Regions from separate parts of the Rhodopseudomonas telluris genome, predicted to be linked through region 1. Evidence: predicted binding sites of a transcription regulator. Region 1 holds the regulator's gene; the other holds the start of a gene.
The links. The regulator PhoB, encoded in region 1, activates phosphate uptake and scavenging genes when phosphate is short. The targets are predictions, from matches to a motif close to TGTCATNNANCTGTCAT.

Region 1 (7,624 bases):
CGATCGGGAAGCCGCCGCCGAGCGCCTTGGCGAGCGACATCAGGTCCGGCGTGACGCCGATCCGCTTGTAGGCGAACAGCTCGCCGGTGCGGCCCATGCCGGTCTGCACCTCGTCGAAAATCAGCAGCAGGCCGTGCTGATCGCACAGCTCGCGCAGCGCGCGGAAGAACGCGGTCTCGGGCGAGCGCACGCCGCCCTCGCCTTGCAGCGGCTCGATCAGGATGGCGGCGGTGTGCGGGCCGATCGCCTTCTTCACCGCTTCGATGTCGCCGAGCGGCACCTGGTCGAAGCCGCTCAGCGGCTCGCCATAGCCTTCGAGATACTTGGCCGAGCCGGTCGCCGCGAGCGTGCCGAGCGTGCGGCCATGGAACGCGCCCTCGAAGGTGATGATGCGGGTGCGCTCCGGCGCGCCTTTCGAGAAGTGATAGTGCCGCGCCATCTTCAGCGCGCATTCCATCGCCTCGGCGCCCGAATTGGCGAAGAACACCTTGTCGGCGAAGCTCTGTTCGCACAGCCGCGCCGCCAGCCGCTCGCCGTCCGGGCTCTTGAACAGGTTCGACATGTGCCACAGCTTCGTCGCCTGCTGCTGCAGCGCCTCGACCAGATGCGGGTGGCAATGGCCGAGCGAATTGACCGCGACACCGCTGGTGAAGTCGAGATAGCGCTCGCCGTCGGCGCCGTGCAGCCAGACGCCCTCGCCGCGCTCGAAGGCGACGTCCGCCCTGGCGAATACCGGCAAAAGATGGGACGTAGAAGCTGCGCTCGACATGGCCGATCCAATCGGAAAAGCGGGCCGCCGGCCGGCCGCTTGCGACGCGGTCACGGGCCAACGTACCCCGAAAACGAAACGTGCCGCCTTTCCAGGCGGCACGTAGGGACATTCTAGGTGCGCTGAAGTGCCTGTCAACCGGGGCTTTCAACGACCTGCGTCGGGGCTGCCGCAACATCGCCGCTGTGACGGTTATGACTCACTTGATGAGAAGGTGTGGACGCACCAGGTCTGACTCTTGCGCGTGAGTCACGGCATATTGTAGCGTTTTGGCTGTCGGGTACGACATCTCGTGCGCGGTTTGTAATCCTTATTGAGCTCTCGGTGGGTGCGTATCGCCCGGGCGGCAATGGTCGTCCGGCGAGGGCTAAGGGATTCTGCCGGCAAGACATTTGGACGACCTCACAGCTGCGGTTCCGCGCTGAACCAGCGCCGCGCGGCAGGAAGGGATAGAACGATGACGGCATTGACCTGGACGGACGAGCGCGTCGAGCAGTTGAAGAAATTATGGGAAGGCGGGCTGTCGGCGAGTCAAATTGCCGCGGAGCTCGGCAACGTGACGCGTAACGCCGTGATCGGCAAGGTGCACCGTCTCGGCCTGTCGGGCCGGGCCAAGAGCCCGACCTCAGCCGCGCCGCGCCCGCGCAAGGCGCGTCCGGCCCAGCATATGATGCGGGTCACACGTCCGGTGGCGCGCGGCAACACCGCGCTCGCGCATGTGTTCGAAGTCGAGGCCGAGCCGGAACCGGTCACCTACGACAACGTGGTGCCGATGAACCAGCGGCTGTCGCTGCTCGAGCTCAACGAAGCCACCTGCCACTGGCCGATCGGCGATCCGAGCAATCCGGAATTCTTCTTCTGCGGCGGCAAGTCGCTGCCCGGCCTGCCCTACTGCGCGCACCACTCGCGCATCGCCTACCAGCCCGTCGGCGACCGCCGCCGCGCTGCCCCGAAGACCACGCGGTAACACGCCCCCTCACCCGACCGCACGGGCGGCCGGCGCCGAGGCTGCCCTCTCCCGCGAGCGGAGAGGGCACTGATACCAGCGCCGCTTGGGCGCCATGTTAGTCGCCGCTCAAACGGCAGCGCCTGCGCAAGACGGGCGACCCAGCATTCCAGAGCGCCAGTTGCTCCACACGCCCCCGCTGCAATCCGAGATCCTCCGCTTTCGCGGAGGATCTCGGCTGTGATGGCGTCAAAATCATAGCCCGCATGAGCGGAAGTGATATGCGGGAAGCACCGGTCACCCCCGCATGTCGCTTCCGCTCATGCGGGCTACCGATGAGCTACCGTTCAGGCGCTGCGTCGCTCACGCCACCTTCGCGCTCGATCCCGATCGAACTAACAATCAGGACGGGCTGCTTTCCGCCTTGGCGAAGCGGTCGTCCAGCGCGTAACCCGCGCCGCGGACGGTGCGGATCGGGTCCTGTTCGCGGCCGGGGTTGAGCAGCTTGCGCAGCCGGCCGATGTGCACGTCGACGGTGCGTTCGTCGATATAGATGTCACGGCCCCAGACGCCGTCGAGCAGCTGCTCCCGACTGAACACCCGGCCGGGATGCTCCAGGAAGAACTCGAGCAGGCGATACTCCGTCGGACCGAGGTCGATCGGCCGGCCGGAGCGTGCGACGCGACGCTTGTCGCGGTCGAGTTCGAGATCGCCGTAGGACAGCACGGTGGCGAGCCGCTCCGGCGCCGCGCGCCGTAGCAGACCCTTCACCCGCGCCAGCAGTTCCGGCACCGAGAACGGCTTGACGATGTAGTCGTCGGCCCCGGTGGCGAGCCCGCGGACGCGCTCGCTTTCCTCGCCGCGCGCGGTCAGCATGATGATCGGTAGCTGCTTGGTCTCCGGCCGCGCCCGCAGGCGACGGCACAGTTCGATGCCGGACAGGCCCGGCAGCATCCAGTCCAGCACCACCAGATCCGGAATCCGCTCCTTCATCCTTGTATCGGCGTCGTCGCCGCGTGCGACGGTCTCGACGTCGTAGCCGTCGGATTCCAGATTGTAGCGCAGCAGCGTGGTCAGCGCTTCCTCGTCTTCAACTACCAGAATGCGCGCGCCCATATGTCGTCCTCGTCTTCATCGTTGGGCACCGTCCGCGGTTCGCGGACGATACGTTAGTTGCCCGGCGTGGCGTTGGCGAAGGTGGTCATGTCGCCCTTCGGGCGCTTGTCCAGAATCTGCTGGCCTTCGATCATGTAGAACACCGTCTCGGCGATGTTGGTGGCGTGGTCGCCGATCCGCTCGATATTCTTGGCGCAGAACATCAGGTGGATGCAGAACGAGATGTTGCGCGGATCTTCCATCATGTAGGTGAGCAGCTCGCGGAACAGCGAGGTGCAGATCGCGTCGACTTCCTCGTCGCCGTTCCACACCACCATCGCGGCGGGCAAATCGTGCGCCGTATAGGCGTCCAGCACCGCCTTGACCTGGGACTGCACCAGATCGGTCATGTGCTCGAGGCCGCGGATCAGCTTCAGCGGGTGGAAGTCGCTGTCGATGGCGTTGACGCGCTTGGCGATGTTCTTGGAGAGATCGCCGATCCGCTCCAGGTCGGTGGCGACCCGCATCGCGCCGACGATGTCGCGCAGGTCGACCGCCATCGGCTGCCGCCGCGCGATCGTCAGCACCGCGCGCTCTTCGATCGCGCGCTGCATCTGGTCGATTTCCTGATCGGCCGCCACGACGCGCGCGCCGAGCGCGACGTCGCGCCGGACCAGCGCGTCGACCGAGTCGACGATCTGGCGTTCGGCCAGACCGCCCATTTCGGCGACCATGCGGGTCAGTTCCTGAAGGTCGCCGTCGAACGCCTTGGTGGTGTGCTCGAAGCCCATGTCCGTTCTCCTCGCGCCTGGCGCGTCAGCCGAAGCGGCCGGTGATGTAATCCTGGGTCCGCCGATCGTTCGGCGACGTGAAGATCTTGTTGGTCGGGCCGAACTCGATCAGCTCACCGAGATACATGAACGCGGTCGACTCCGAGACGCGGGCCGCCTGCTGCATGTTATGGGTGACGATCGCGATCGTGTAGTCTTCCTTGAGTTCGTCGATCAGCTCTTCGATCTTGGCGGTCGAGATCGGATCGAGCGCCGAGCACGGCTCGTCGAACAGGATCACTTCGGGCCGCACCGCGATGGTGCGGGCGATGCACAGACGCTGCTGCTGGCCGCCCGACAGGCTGAGGCCGGAGGCCCCGAGCTTGTCCTTGACCTCGGTCCACAGCGCGGCGCCGCGCAGCGCCTTCTCGACGCGGCCGTCCATCTCCGACTTGGAGATCTTCTCGTACAGCCGGATGCCGAACGCGATGTTCTCATAGATCGTCATCGGGAACGGCGTCGGCTTCTGGAACACCATGCCGACGCGGGCGCGCAGCAGGTTGAGGTCGAGCTTCGGATCCAGCACGTTCTGACCGTCGAGCATCACCTGCCCCTCGGCGCGCTGCCCCGGATACAGATCGTACATCCGGTTGAAGATCCGCAGCAGGGTCGACTTGCCGCAGCCCGACGGGCCGATGAAGGCGGTAACCCGGTTGGTGGCGAGCGCGAGGTTGATGTGCTTCAGCGCGTGGTTCTGGCCGTAGTAGAAGTTCAGATCGCGCACCACCACCTTGGCCGGGCCGTCGGGCTGGCTGGCGATGGCGGGGCCAGGTCCGCTCGGCAGCGTGGTGGCAATCGAAATCTCGGTCATTTCGTGGTCCTCTCGGCGCCGATGATGCGCGCACCAATATTCAGGGCAAGCACGGTCAGGGTGATCAGCAGAGCGCCCGTCCAGGCGAGCTGCTTCCAGTAATCGTAGGGGCTCTGAACGAAGTTGTTGATGGTCACCGGCAGGTTGGCCATCGTCTTGGTCAGGTCGAAGCTGAAGAACTGATTGCTGAGCGCCGTGAACAGCAGCGGCGCGGTCTCGCCGGCGACGCGCGCCGTGGCCAGCAGGATGCCGGTGATGAGACCGGCCCGGGCGGCGCGGTAGGCGATCCGGCGGATCACCAGCGAGCGCGGCAGACCGAGCGCGGAAGCCGCTTCGCGCAGCGAGCTCGGGACCAGCAGCAGCATGTCCTCGGTGGTCCGCACCACCACCGGAATGACGATGACGGCCAGCGCCAGCGAACCCGCGAGCGCCGAGAACCGCCCCATCGTCACCACTACCGCGCCGTAGATGAACAGGCCGATGATGATCGACGGCGCGCTGAGCAGGATGTCGTTGATGAAGCGGATCACCGAGGTGAGCCGATCGTGCTTGCCGTATTCGGCGAGGTACGTGCCGGCGAACAGGCCAAGCGGCGCGCCGATGCCGACGCCCAGCACCGTCATGATGATCGAGCCGACGATGGCGTTGAGCAGGCCGCCTTCGTTCGAGCCCGGCGGCGGCGTGTTCTGGGTGAACACCTGCAGATGCAGGCCGGCGAGGCCGTTCCAGAACAGCGTGAACAGGATCAGCGCCAGCCAGGTGACGCCGAACAGCGCGGCGGCCGAGCACAGCACCTTGATGATCACGTCGGTGCGGTGGCGGCGCTTGTAGATCGGATTGACGGCTTGGGTCGTCGACATGATTACTTGCCCGCCTTCAGTTCGAGCCGCAGCAGCAGCAGGCGCGCGGCCGCCAGCACGATGAACGTCAGAATGAACAGCAGCAGGCCGAGCAGGATCAGGCCGGACTGATGCAGGCCGTCGCTCTCGGCGAACTCGGACGCGATCGCCGCCGAGATGGTGGTGCCGGGACCGAAGATCGAGCCGGAAATCCGGAACGAATTGCCGATGATGAAGGTCACCGCCATGGTCTCGCCGAGCGCGCGGCCGAGCGCCAGCATGATGCCGCCGATCACGCCGACCCGGGTGTAGGGGATCACCACCTTGCGGACGACTTCCCAGGTGGTGCAGCCGACCCCGTAGGCGGCTTCCTTCAGCACCGGCGGCACGGTCTTGAACACATCGACCGAGATCGCGGTGATGAACGGCAGCACCATGATGGCGAGGATCAGCGAGGCATTGAACAGGCTGAGATAGGACGGCGGCCCGGCGAAGATGGTGCCGAGCACCGGCACGCCATCGAACAGCGCGATCATCGCCGGCTGGAAATGATTGGCCAGGAACGGGCCGAGTACGAAGAAGCCCCACATGCCGTAGATGATCGACGGAATGCCGGCGAGCAGTTCGATGGCGAGGCCGATCGGGCGACGCAGCCACATCGGGCACAGCTCGGTGAGGAAGATCGCGATGCCGAGGCCGACCGGGATGGCGATCACCATCGCGATCACCGAGGTCACCAGCGTGCCGTAGATCGGGCCGAGTGCGCCGAGCACCGGCGGATCGTTGGCGGGAGCCCAGCGGGCGGTGGTCAGGAAGGAGAAGCCGAATTCGCGCAGCGCCGGCCAGGCGCCGACCATCAGCGAGATGATGATGCCGCCGAGGATGAGCAGGACCGAGATCGCGCAGGCGCGGGTGGTCCAGTAGAACGCCGAGTCGCTGAGCTTGAAGGCACTCAGGGCGCGGGCCCGATCATAAGGTCCAGCCGCCGCTTGCAGCCCCGTGCTGTCTACTGCCATGTCCGCCACGCCTGTCTCCTTGCGCTGATGCAGGTTACGATAAACGAGCCGCGTAGCCTGGAGATTTCTGGTTGAACCGAGCGCCAGGCCGCGTCTGCGGCCAGGGCCTCATCCGCACTGCGCCCCTCAGTGCGGCCTCGAAACCGGCCGGTGCGGGCCGGATCGCAGATAGTTGGAAAGTAATCCCGAAAGCCGGGAGCAACCGTGCGACCGGCCGAAGCCGGTCGCACGACCGATGGTTCAGATCAGCTCTTGATATCCGACGACCAGGTCTTCTCGATCAGCTTGACGACCGGTTCCGGCATCGGGATGTAGTCGAGCTCTTCGGCAGCCTTGCCGCCCTTCTCGAACGCCCACTTGAAGAACTTGATCGCCTCGGCGGACGCCGCCTTGTCGACCGGCTCCTTGTGCATCAGGATGAAGGTCGCGGCAGTGATCGGCCACGAGGTTTCGCCCGGCTGGTTGGTCAGGATCAGGTAATAGCCCGGAGCCTTGGCCCAGTCGGCGTTGGCCGCCGCAGCTTGGAACGCCGCGATGGTCGGCTGAACCGGCTTGCCGGTGCTGTTGATCAGGCCGGTGTAGGTCAGCTTGTTCTGCTTGGCGTAGGCGTACTCGACGTAGCCGATCGAGTTCTTGGTCTGGCTGACGTTGCCGGCAACGCCTTCGTTGCCCTTGGCGCCGACGCCGACGGGCCATTCGACCGCGGTGCCCGAACCGACCTTGGTCTTCCAGTCGGCGCTGACCTTGGAGAGATAGTCGGTGAAGTTGAAGGTGGTGCCCGAACCGTCCGAACGGCGGACGACCGTGATGGCGTCGGACGGCAGCTTCAGCTTCGGATTGAGCTTGGCGATCGCCGGATCGTCCCACTTGGTGATCTTGCCGATGTAGATGTTGGCCAGAGTTTCGCCGTCGAACACCAGCTCACCCGGCTTGATGCCTTCGAGGTTCACGACCGGAACGATGGCGCCCATCACCATCGGCCACTGCACCAGGCCTTCCTTATCGAGCTGCTCGGGCTTGAGCGGCGCGTCGGTGGCACCGAAGGTCACGGTCTTGGCAATGATCTGCTTGATGCCGGCGCCCGAACCGATCGACTGGTAGTTCAGGCCGTTGCCGGTCTCTTTCTTGTAGGTGTCGGCCCACTTCGAATAGACCGGGAACGGGAACGTGGCGCCAGCGCCGGTGATGTCAGCCGCAAAGGCCGAGGTCGACGCCGCAACCATTCCGGCCGCGACGATTGCCTTGATGAAATTCATGGAAGGTCTCCGTTGACAAGCGAAGCGCTCATCGCGCCCGACTGCGCTTGCCTCCCGCCATT
Region 2 (7,624 bases), on a different contig from region 1:
TCCGAGCGATGGTTTTGGGGTGGTTACGTCGGATTTCGCCGGCGCGCAATGGCTCGCAAGGTGCCCCCCCATGGTCTATGTAGACAACCGGCCCCGGCAATCGCCGAAATTGCAAAGATTTAGCCGGGCCTGGGGTGGAAGTCGGGACCGTCGCGTGAGTATACCCAACATCATTACGCTTGTTCGTATTCTGCTGGTGCCCGTCATCGTCTGGGCGATTGCGTCGAACCAAATGGCTATCGCCTTCGCGATCTTTATCATCGCCGGGGTGAGCGACGCGGTCGACGGCTTCCTCGCCAAGCGCTTCAACATGGCGAGCGAACTCGGCGCGCTGCTCGATCCGCTGGCGGACAAGGCGCTGCTGGTTTCGATTTACGTTTCGCTGGGAATTTGGGGGGCGATCCCGCGCTGGCTGGTGATCCTGGTGGTGTCGCGCGACATCATGATCGTCGGCGCCGTGATCGTCTCGTGGCTGTTCGGCAAGCCGGTGCCGATGAAGCCGCTGATGGTCTCGAAACTGAACACGGTGGCGCAGGTCGGGTTTGCGGCGCTGGTGCTCGGCGCGCTCGGCTTCGGTTTCGAGCCGGCGCCCTACGACGTTATTCTCATGGGACTGGTCACGGTCTTGACCTTGCTTTCGGTCTCCTTCTATCTCGTGGAGTGGACGCGGCACATGAGCACGATCGAGCCTGGTCGCTGACACGCGTCGGCCGGCCGCGTGAAGCGGCCCGGCATGGAGCGACCCCGTGGCAGTCCGCGTACAACCTCGACAACTGGCTCTGGACTTGCCGCACGCCGAAAGCCTGTCCCGCGAGGATTTCCTCGAGGGGACGGCGAATACCGCTGCGCTCAAGCTGATCGAAAGCTGGCCGGACTGGCCGAACCGTATCATGTTGCTGGTCGGCCCCGAGGGCAGTGGCAAAAGCCATCTGGCGTCGATCTGGGCCGAACTGGCCGGTGCGCGGTCGACTTCGGCGCAGGCCCTGACGCCCGCGAACGTGCCGGGAGAACTCGCAACCGGCGCGTTGGTGGTCGAAGACCTGATTCCGGGCAGCTTTGACGAGCGAGCGCTATTTCATCTGATGAACCTGGCGCGAGAGGACGAAGCCTCCGTCCTCATCACCGCGCGGCTGGCGCCGTCGGCGTTCCCGCCGGAACTCCGCGACCTGCGCTCCCGGCTGCGGGCCGTGCCGGTCGTGAACCTGCTCGCGCCGGACGACGCGCTGTTCCGGGCGCTGATCGTCAAATTCTGTGCCGACCGGCAGATGAGCATCGATGCCAATCTGGTCGGCTATCTGGCCAAGCGGATCGATCGCTCCTTCGCGGCCGCGCGGCGGACGGTGGAGCTGCTCGACACCGAGGCGCTGCGTCTGGGCCGTCCGGTGACGCGCGCGCTCGCCGCAGAAGTGCTGCGCGAGACCTGAGTATCTGCGGCAACCTGGCCGCCGCTGCGGCTTGACGGGCCGCAGGCCTCGTCCATCATTGTCATGGAAACGTCTTGCGAATGCAGCATTGTCTCGCCGCACCGCCTACCGGCACGTCTGCTCCCAACGGCACTGGACCGATTTCTCATGGATACCGATCAAGTCATTGTCATCGAAGAGAAAAAGGGTGAAGCCGAGCCGGCTTCGGTGGTCGCGGCCGGGCCAGAGCGATTCATCAATCGTGAATTGTCGTGGCTGCATTTCAACCGCCGCGTGCTGGAAGAGTCGGTCAACCCGCACCATCCCGTGCTGGAACGCGTCCGTTTTCTGTCGATTTCTGCGAACAACCTTGATGAATTCTTCATGGTCCGCGTCGCCGGCATCAAGGCGCAGGTCCGCGAAGGTATAACCGAGCGTAGTCCCGACGGCCTGACTCCGGCAGAGCAGCTCGTCCTGATCAATGACGCGGTTTCGCGGCTCGCGGCCGATCAGCAGGCGATCTGGCGTGACCTGCGTGGCGTTCTGGCCGAGAATGGAATCGTGCTGCTCGACGGCCGCGACTGCAGCAAGTCGGAGCGGGCATGGATCGAGGATCATTTCCTCCACAACATCTTCCCGCTGCTGACGCCGCTCGCGATCGACCCGGCTCATCCGTTCCCGTTCATCCCCAGCCTTGGCTTCACCATCGGGCTGCAGCTGGCGCGGGTCACGGACGGCAAGGCGATGAACGCGCTGATCCGCATGCCGGGCAAGATCGACCGTTTCATCCGGCTGCCGCCGAACGGGAAGGACCAGTCGGTCCGGCTGATCACGCTGGAGCAGGCGACTTCGCTGTTCATCGGGCGGCTGTTCCCTGGCTATCTGGTCAAGGGGCAGGGCTCCTTCCGGGTCATCCGCGACAGCGAACTCGAAATCGAGGAAGAGGCCGAGGACCTCGTCCGGCTGTTCGAGACCGCCCTGAAGCGCCGCCGCCGCGGTTCGGTGATCCGGCTTGAAGTCGACGCCACCATGCCTGAGGAGCTGCGCGCCTTCGTGCAACGCGCACTGACAACCTCGGACGATGAGGTACTGCTCGTCGACGGCGTGCTGGCGATGAACGAGCTGTCGCAGCTGACGCGCGTCGATCGTCCGGATCTTGAATTCCCGCCTTACGTTCCGCGGCATCCGGAGCGTGTGCGTGAGCATGGCGGCGACATTTTCGCGGCGATCCGGCAGAAGGACCTGATCGTGCATCATCCGTACGAGTCGTTCGACGTGGTGGTGCAGTTCCTGCAGCAGGCGACGCGCGATCCGGATGTGGTGGCGATCAAGCAGACGCTGTACCGAACTTCGAACAACTCGCCGATCGTGCGCGCGCTTGCCGAGGCCGCCGAGGCCGGCAAGTCGGTGACCGCACTGGTCGAACTGAAGGCGCGCTTCGACGAAGAGGCAAATATCCGCTGGGCGCGCGATCTCGAACGCGCTGGCGTGCAGGTGGTGTACGGCTTCCTGCAGCTCAAGACCCACGCCAAGCTGTCGCTCGTCGTGCGCCGCGAAGGCGGCAGCCTGACCACGTATGTCCACACCGGGACGGGTAACTATCACCCCGTCACCGCACGTATTTATACCGACCTGTCTTACTTCACGTCGGATCCTATCATCGGCCGCGACGCGGCGCGGGTGTTCAACTACATTACTGGCTATGCCGAGCCGAGCGACATCGAGAAGATGGCCGTTTCGCCTCTGACGCTGCGCAAGCGGATGCTCGAACATATCCACGGCGAGACGACGTTCGCGCGCCACGGCAAGCCGGCGGCGATCTGGCTCAAAATGAACGCCCTGGTCGATCCGGACATCATCGATGCGCTCTACGAAGCGTCGCGCGCCGGCGTGTCGGTCGATCTGGTTGTGCGCGGCATCTGTTGCCTGCGTCCGGGCGTGCCCGGGCTGTCTGAAAACATTCGTGTCAAATCGATCATCGGCCGCTTCCTGGAGCATGGACGAGTCTACTGCTTCGGCAACGGCCATGGCCTGCCGAGCTCCAAGGCTTCTGTCTACATCTCGTCGGCCGACATGATGCCGCGTAACCTCGATCGCCGGGTCGAGATCCTGTGTCCGTTGCAGAACCCTACCGTGCATCAGCAGGTTCTCGAGCAGATCATGGTGGCGAACCTGAAGGATACCGAGCAGAGCTGGCAATTGTTGCCCGACGGATCATCGACGCGTATGAAGGTGGGGAAGGGCGAGGAGCCCTTCAACGTGCACAACTACTTCATGACCAATCCGAGTCTGTCAGGCCGTGGAAAGTCGCTCAAGGAATCTTCGCCGCGGCGCCTCACGCGCCGGTCGGAGCGTAATACGTCTTCCTGAGGATCGGCGACGTTGAGAAAGCCAACGCCGAGGCGCGAAGCCAGCGTCGCCGTGATCGACATCGGCTCGAATTCCGTCCGCCTCGTCGTGTACGAGGCGCTGGCGCGCAGCCTGATCACCGTTTTCAACGAGAAGGCGCTGTGCGGCCTCGGCCGTGAAGTGCAAAGCACCGGGCTGCTCGCGACGGATGCCGTCGACAAGGCGCTGACGGCGCTGCGGCGGTTCCGCGCTCTGATCCGGGTGATGAAGGTCGGGCGCGTCTATGCGATCGCCACGGCCGCGTGCCGTGATGCCAGGAACGGCCCTGATTTCATCGCTGCGGCGGAGCGGATCTGCGGCGTCTCGATCGAGATCCTGTCGGGGCCGCGGGAGGCCAAACTGTCGGCGCTCGGCGTCATCTCCGGCGTCCACAAGCCCAACGGCATCGTTGGTGATCTCGGCGGTGGTTCGCTCGAACTGATCGACGTCCGCGGCAACCAGGTGCGCAAGGGTGTGACGTTGCCGCTCGGCAGCCTGGCGTTGCAGGATGCTTCGCAGAAATCCCTGAAGCGGGCCGAGAAGATCGCCAGGGAGGCGCTCGCCGGAGCCTTGCCGCTGAAGGCTGCGCGGGCGCGGACCTTCTACGCGGTCGGCGGCACCTGGCGTGCGCTGGCACGCATCCACATCGCGCAGAGCGGCTACCAGCTCAAGGTAATGCACGGCTATGCGATCCCGGCCGCCGAAGCGCTCCGCTTCGCGCGGCGGCTACGCACGCTGGTCGCGACTAATCAGCTCGCAGATATCGAACTCGTCTCAGATGCGCGCCGACCGCTCCTCGCCTATGCGGCGCTCGTTCTGGAATACGTCATTGAGGTCGCGAAGCCGAAGACCATCGTGTTTTCGACCTACGGCGTGCGCGAGGGCCTGCTGTACGAGCAGCTTCCGGCGGTAGAGCGCGCAAAAGACGGGTTGATCTGCGCCGCGCAGGATCTCAACAAGCTGCTGTCACGCTCGGCGCGGCACGCCGAAGAACTGATCGACTGGACCGACCGGCTGTTCCGGATCGCCAAGGTGCGCGAGGCGGAAGGCGAGCGCCGCCTTCGCCATGCCGCCTGCCTGATGTCGGACGTCGGCTGGCGCGTGCATCCGGACCACCGCGGCGAGCAGACGTTGGCGCTGATCACCAACGGCAATTTTGGCGACGTCACCCACCAAGAGCGCGCCTTCATGGCGTTGTCGGTGTTCTATCGCTATGCCGGCTTTAGTGAGCAGAACGAGCCGCCACCGGCGGTTCGCGCGCTGGTCACGCACGCAATGGACGAGCGTGCGCGGCTGCTCGGCGCGGCTTTCCGCGTTGCGCATCTGATCAGCGCGGCGCGCCCGGGCGTGCTGCCGGCAACGCACTTCCGGACCAGCGAGCGCAAGCTGATGCTCGTGTTCGAACACAGGTTGGTCGATCTTGTCGCCGACCGGGTCGGCAGCCGCTTCAAACAACTTGCCCGGATGGTCGGCCGCACCGGCAGCATCGTGCGGCGTTGACGCGGCGCCCGCCGTCAGACCAGGATGTAGTCGACCGGTGCCGGCAGCGGCGGTAGCTCGGTTTCACCGAGAGCCTCCCGCAGATTGATTTCGATCGTGTCCGCGAGCGCGGCGATGGGCAGGTCATTGGGCAACTGACCGAAAGGCTCCTCGAGCTCGGAGCCCAGCGCATCGAGTCCGAAGAAGGTGTAGGCGGCGAGGGCGGTCGCGAACGGCGTCAGCCAGCCCAGCGTGTTGGCGAAGCCGAACGGCAGCAGGAAGCAGAACACGTAGGCCGTGCGATGCAGCAGCAGGGTGTAACCGAACGGGACGGGCGTCGAGCGGATGCGTTCGCAGGCCGCTTGCACCATCGCCATCTGTCCGATCGTACGGTCCAGCATCTGAAACGGAATATCGCGCAGCCTGCCGTCGCGATGAAGCGCGACGAGCTCGGCCTGCATCGCGGCGAGCAGGACCTCGGGAGCGTTGCGGCTGGCCTGATAGCGGGCGAGGAGGTCCGGCGAGAGGTGACGCGTGACCTTGCTGACGTCGCTGCCCGGGCGCAGATGCAGGACGAGGGCTTGGGCAAAGGCGATCGCCAGGGTAAGCAGAGCCATCCGGTCGGAGCGGCCCTCCCTGTCGTGTTCGGTCAGCACAAGCGTCTGCCGTGACAGGTTGCGACTGAGGCAGATGAGTTCGCCCCAGTGGCGCCGTGCTTCCCACCACCGGTCGTAACAGGCGTTGTTGCGAAAACCCATGAAGATCGACAGCGCGATGCCGAGCACGGCAAACGGCGCGCTGTTGAAGTCCGAGACGACGCCCGGATAGGCGTGATGCGCCCACACCACCGCGGCCGACAGGCCGGCAATGAACAGGGCCTGCGGATAGATCCGCTGAACAACCGAACCGCGAACCAGGAAGAAGAGTTGGAAGAGGTTGGGTTGCGCGCGAACGATCATTGATCGGCGCTTGGTGCCGTCGCGCTTGCGGTGCGGTCGACCTGGGTGACGCGGCCGCGCTCGATCGCCAGCGCCAGGCGGCCGTGCTTGAGCGCCAGCGCGGCTTCGCCGAACAGTTCACGGCGCCAGCCGCGCAGCGCGCCGACGTCGGCCTTGTCGTCGGCTGCGATCTGCTCGAGGTCGTCGACGGTGGCAATCACCTTGGCGGCGACGGCATGGCGCTCCGATGTCATCCGCAGCAGCACCTTGAGCAACTCGACGGTCGCGGCGCCGTTGGAGTTGTTCCGCGGCTTGTCGATCTTCGGCAGGCTTGAAGGATCGCGCGCGAGTCCGCGCTGAACGGCCGCGATGATGTCAGAACCCCATTTCGAGCGTTCGAAACCCTTGGGCAGCGAGCGCAGATTGGCGAGCCGTTCCAGCGAGGTCGGGGCGTGTGTGGCGATGTCGCCGAGCGCGTCGTCCTTCAGCACGCGGGAGCGGGGCACGTCGCGGGTCTGCGCTTCCTGCTCGCGCCAAGCGGCGATCTCCATCAGAACCGCCAATTCCTTCGGCTTGCGCACGCGCGTCTTCAACCGCTCCCAGGCGCTGCCGGGATCGAAATCGTAGGTCTTGGGCGAGGTCAGGACTTCCATTTCCTCGCTGACCCAGTCGCTGCGGCCACGCTTCTTCAGGTCGGCGTCGAGCGCGGCGAACACGTCACGCAAATGGGTGACGTCGGAAACGGCGTAGTGCAGCTGCTCGTCGGTCAGCGGGCGGCGTGACCAGTCAGTAAAGCGATGGGTCTTGTCGGGGCGATGACCGGTGATGCGTTCGACCAACTGGTCGTAGGCGATGCTGTCGCCATAACCCAGCACCATCGCGGCCACCTGGGTGTCGAAGATCGGGTGCGGGACAATGCCGGCGCGATGCCAGACGATTTCGATGTCCTGGCGCGCGGCGTGAAAGACCTTCAGCACGTTCTCGTTGGACATCAGGTCGAAGAACGGGGTGAGATCGAGCCCGGGGGCGAGCGTATCGACCACCACGGCTTCGTCGGCACTCGCCATCTGCACCACGCAGAGCAGCGGGTAGTAGGTGGTCTCGCGCAGGAATTCGGTGTCGACCGTGATAACCGGAAAGGCGGCGAGGCGGGCGCAGGCGCTGGCGAGCTGCTCGGTGGTGGAAATCAGGTCCATTAAACTCTGTCGCGTTACGGAAAAACCGGCTCGGGCGTTATCGGCGGCAGGGTGCCGCCTGCCCAAAAAGCCATCGAATCCGAAGCACTAGACACGCTCGCTGGGCGCCGATCAAGTTCCGCAGAAGGTTTGCAGCACCTCCTCATGGGGCTGCGGCGGGACCGCATAGCGGGCGAATTCCGGCAGTTCCCGGAAGGGGTTGGCCAGAACGTTCAGGAGA

Region 2: ACFFJ6_RS21535 (RNA degradosome polyphosphate kinase) is a predicted target of PhoB. The motif match lies at 1,484-1,500, and genes of this name have one in related genera.

What each region holds. Positions count from the first base shown of each region.
Region 1 covers NZ_JBHLWM010000001.1:167,773-175,396, reverse strand. Annotated here, with positions in the region: gene ACFFJ6_RS00810 (aspartate aminotransferase family protein) at 1-769, opposite strand, end outside; gene ACFFJ6_RS00805 (GcrA family cell cycle regulator) at 1,227-1,736, shown strand; gene phoB (phosphate regulon transcriptional regulator PhoB) at 2,118-2,831, opposite strand; gene phoU (phosphate signaling complex protein PhoU) at 2,885-3,601, opposite strand; gene pstB (phosphate ABC transporter ATP-binding protein PstB) at 3,627-4,451, opposite strand; gene pstA (phosphate ABC transporter permease PstA) at 4,448-5,311, opposite strand; gene pstC (phosphate ABC transporter permease subunit PstC) at 5,314-6,315, opposite strand; gene pstS (phosphate ABC transporter substrate-binding protein PstS) at 6,552-7,562, opposite strand.
Region 2 covers NZ_JBHLWM010000008.1:878,382-886,005, reverse strand. Annotated here, with positions in the region: gene ACFFJ6_RS21545 (CDP-alcohol phosphatidyltransferase family protein) at 155-700, shown strand; gene ACFFJ6_RS21540 (P-loop NTPase family protein) at 747-1,424, shown strand; gene ACFFJ6_RS21535 (RNA degradosome polyphosphate kinase) at 1,572-3,773, shown strand; gene ppx (exopolyphosphatase) at 3,786-5,291, shown strand; gene ACFFJ6_RS21525 (bestrophin family protein) at 5,306-6,229, opposite strand; gene rnd (ribonuclease D) at 6,226-7,404, opposite strand; gene ACFFJ6_RS21515 (protein adenylyltransferase SelO) at 7,516-7,624, opposite strand, start outside.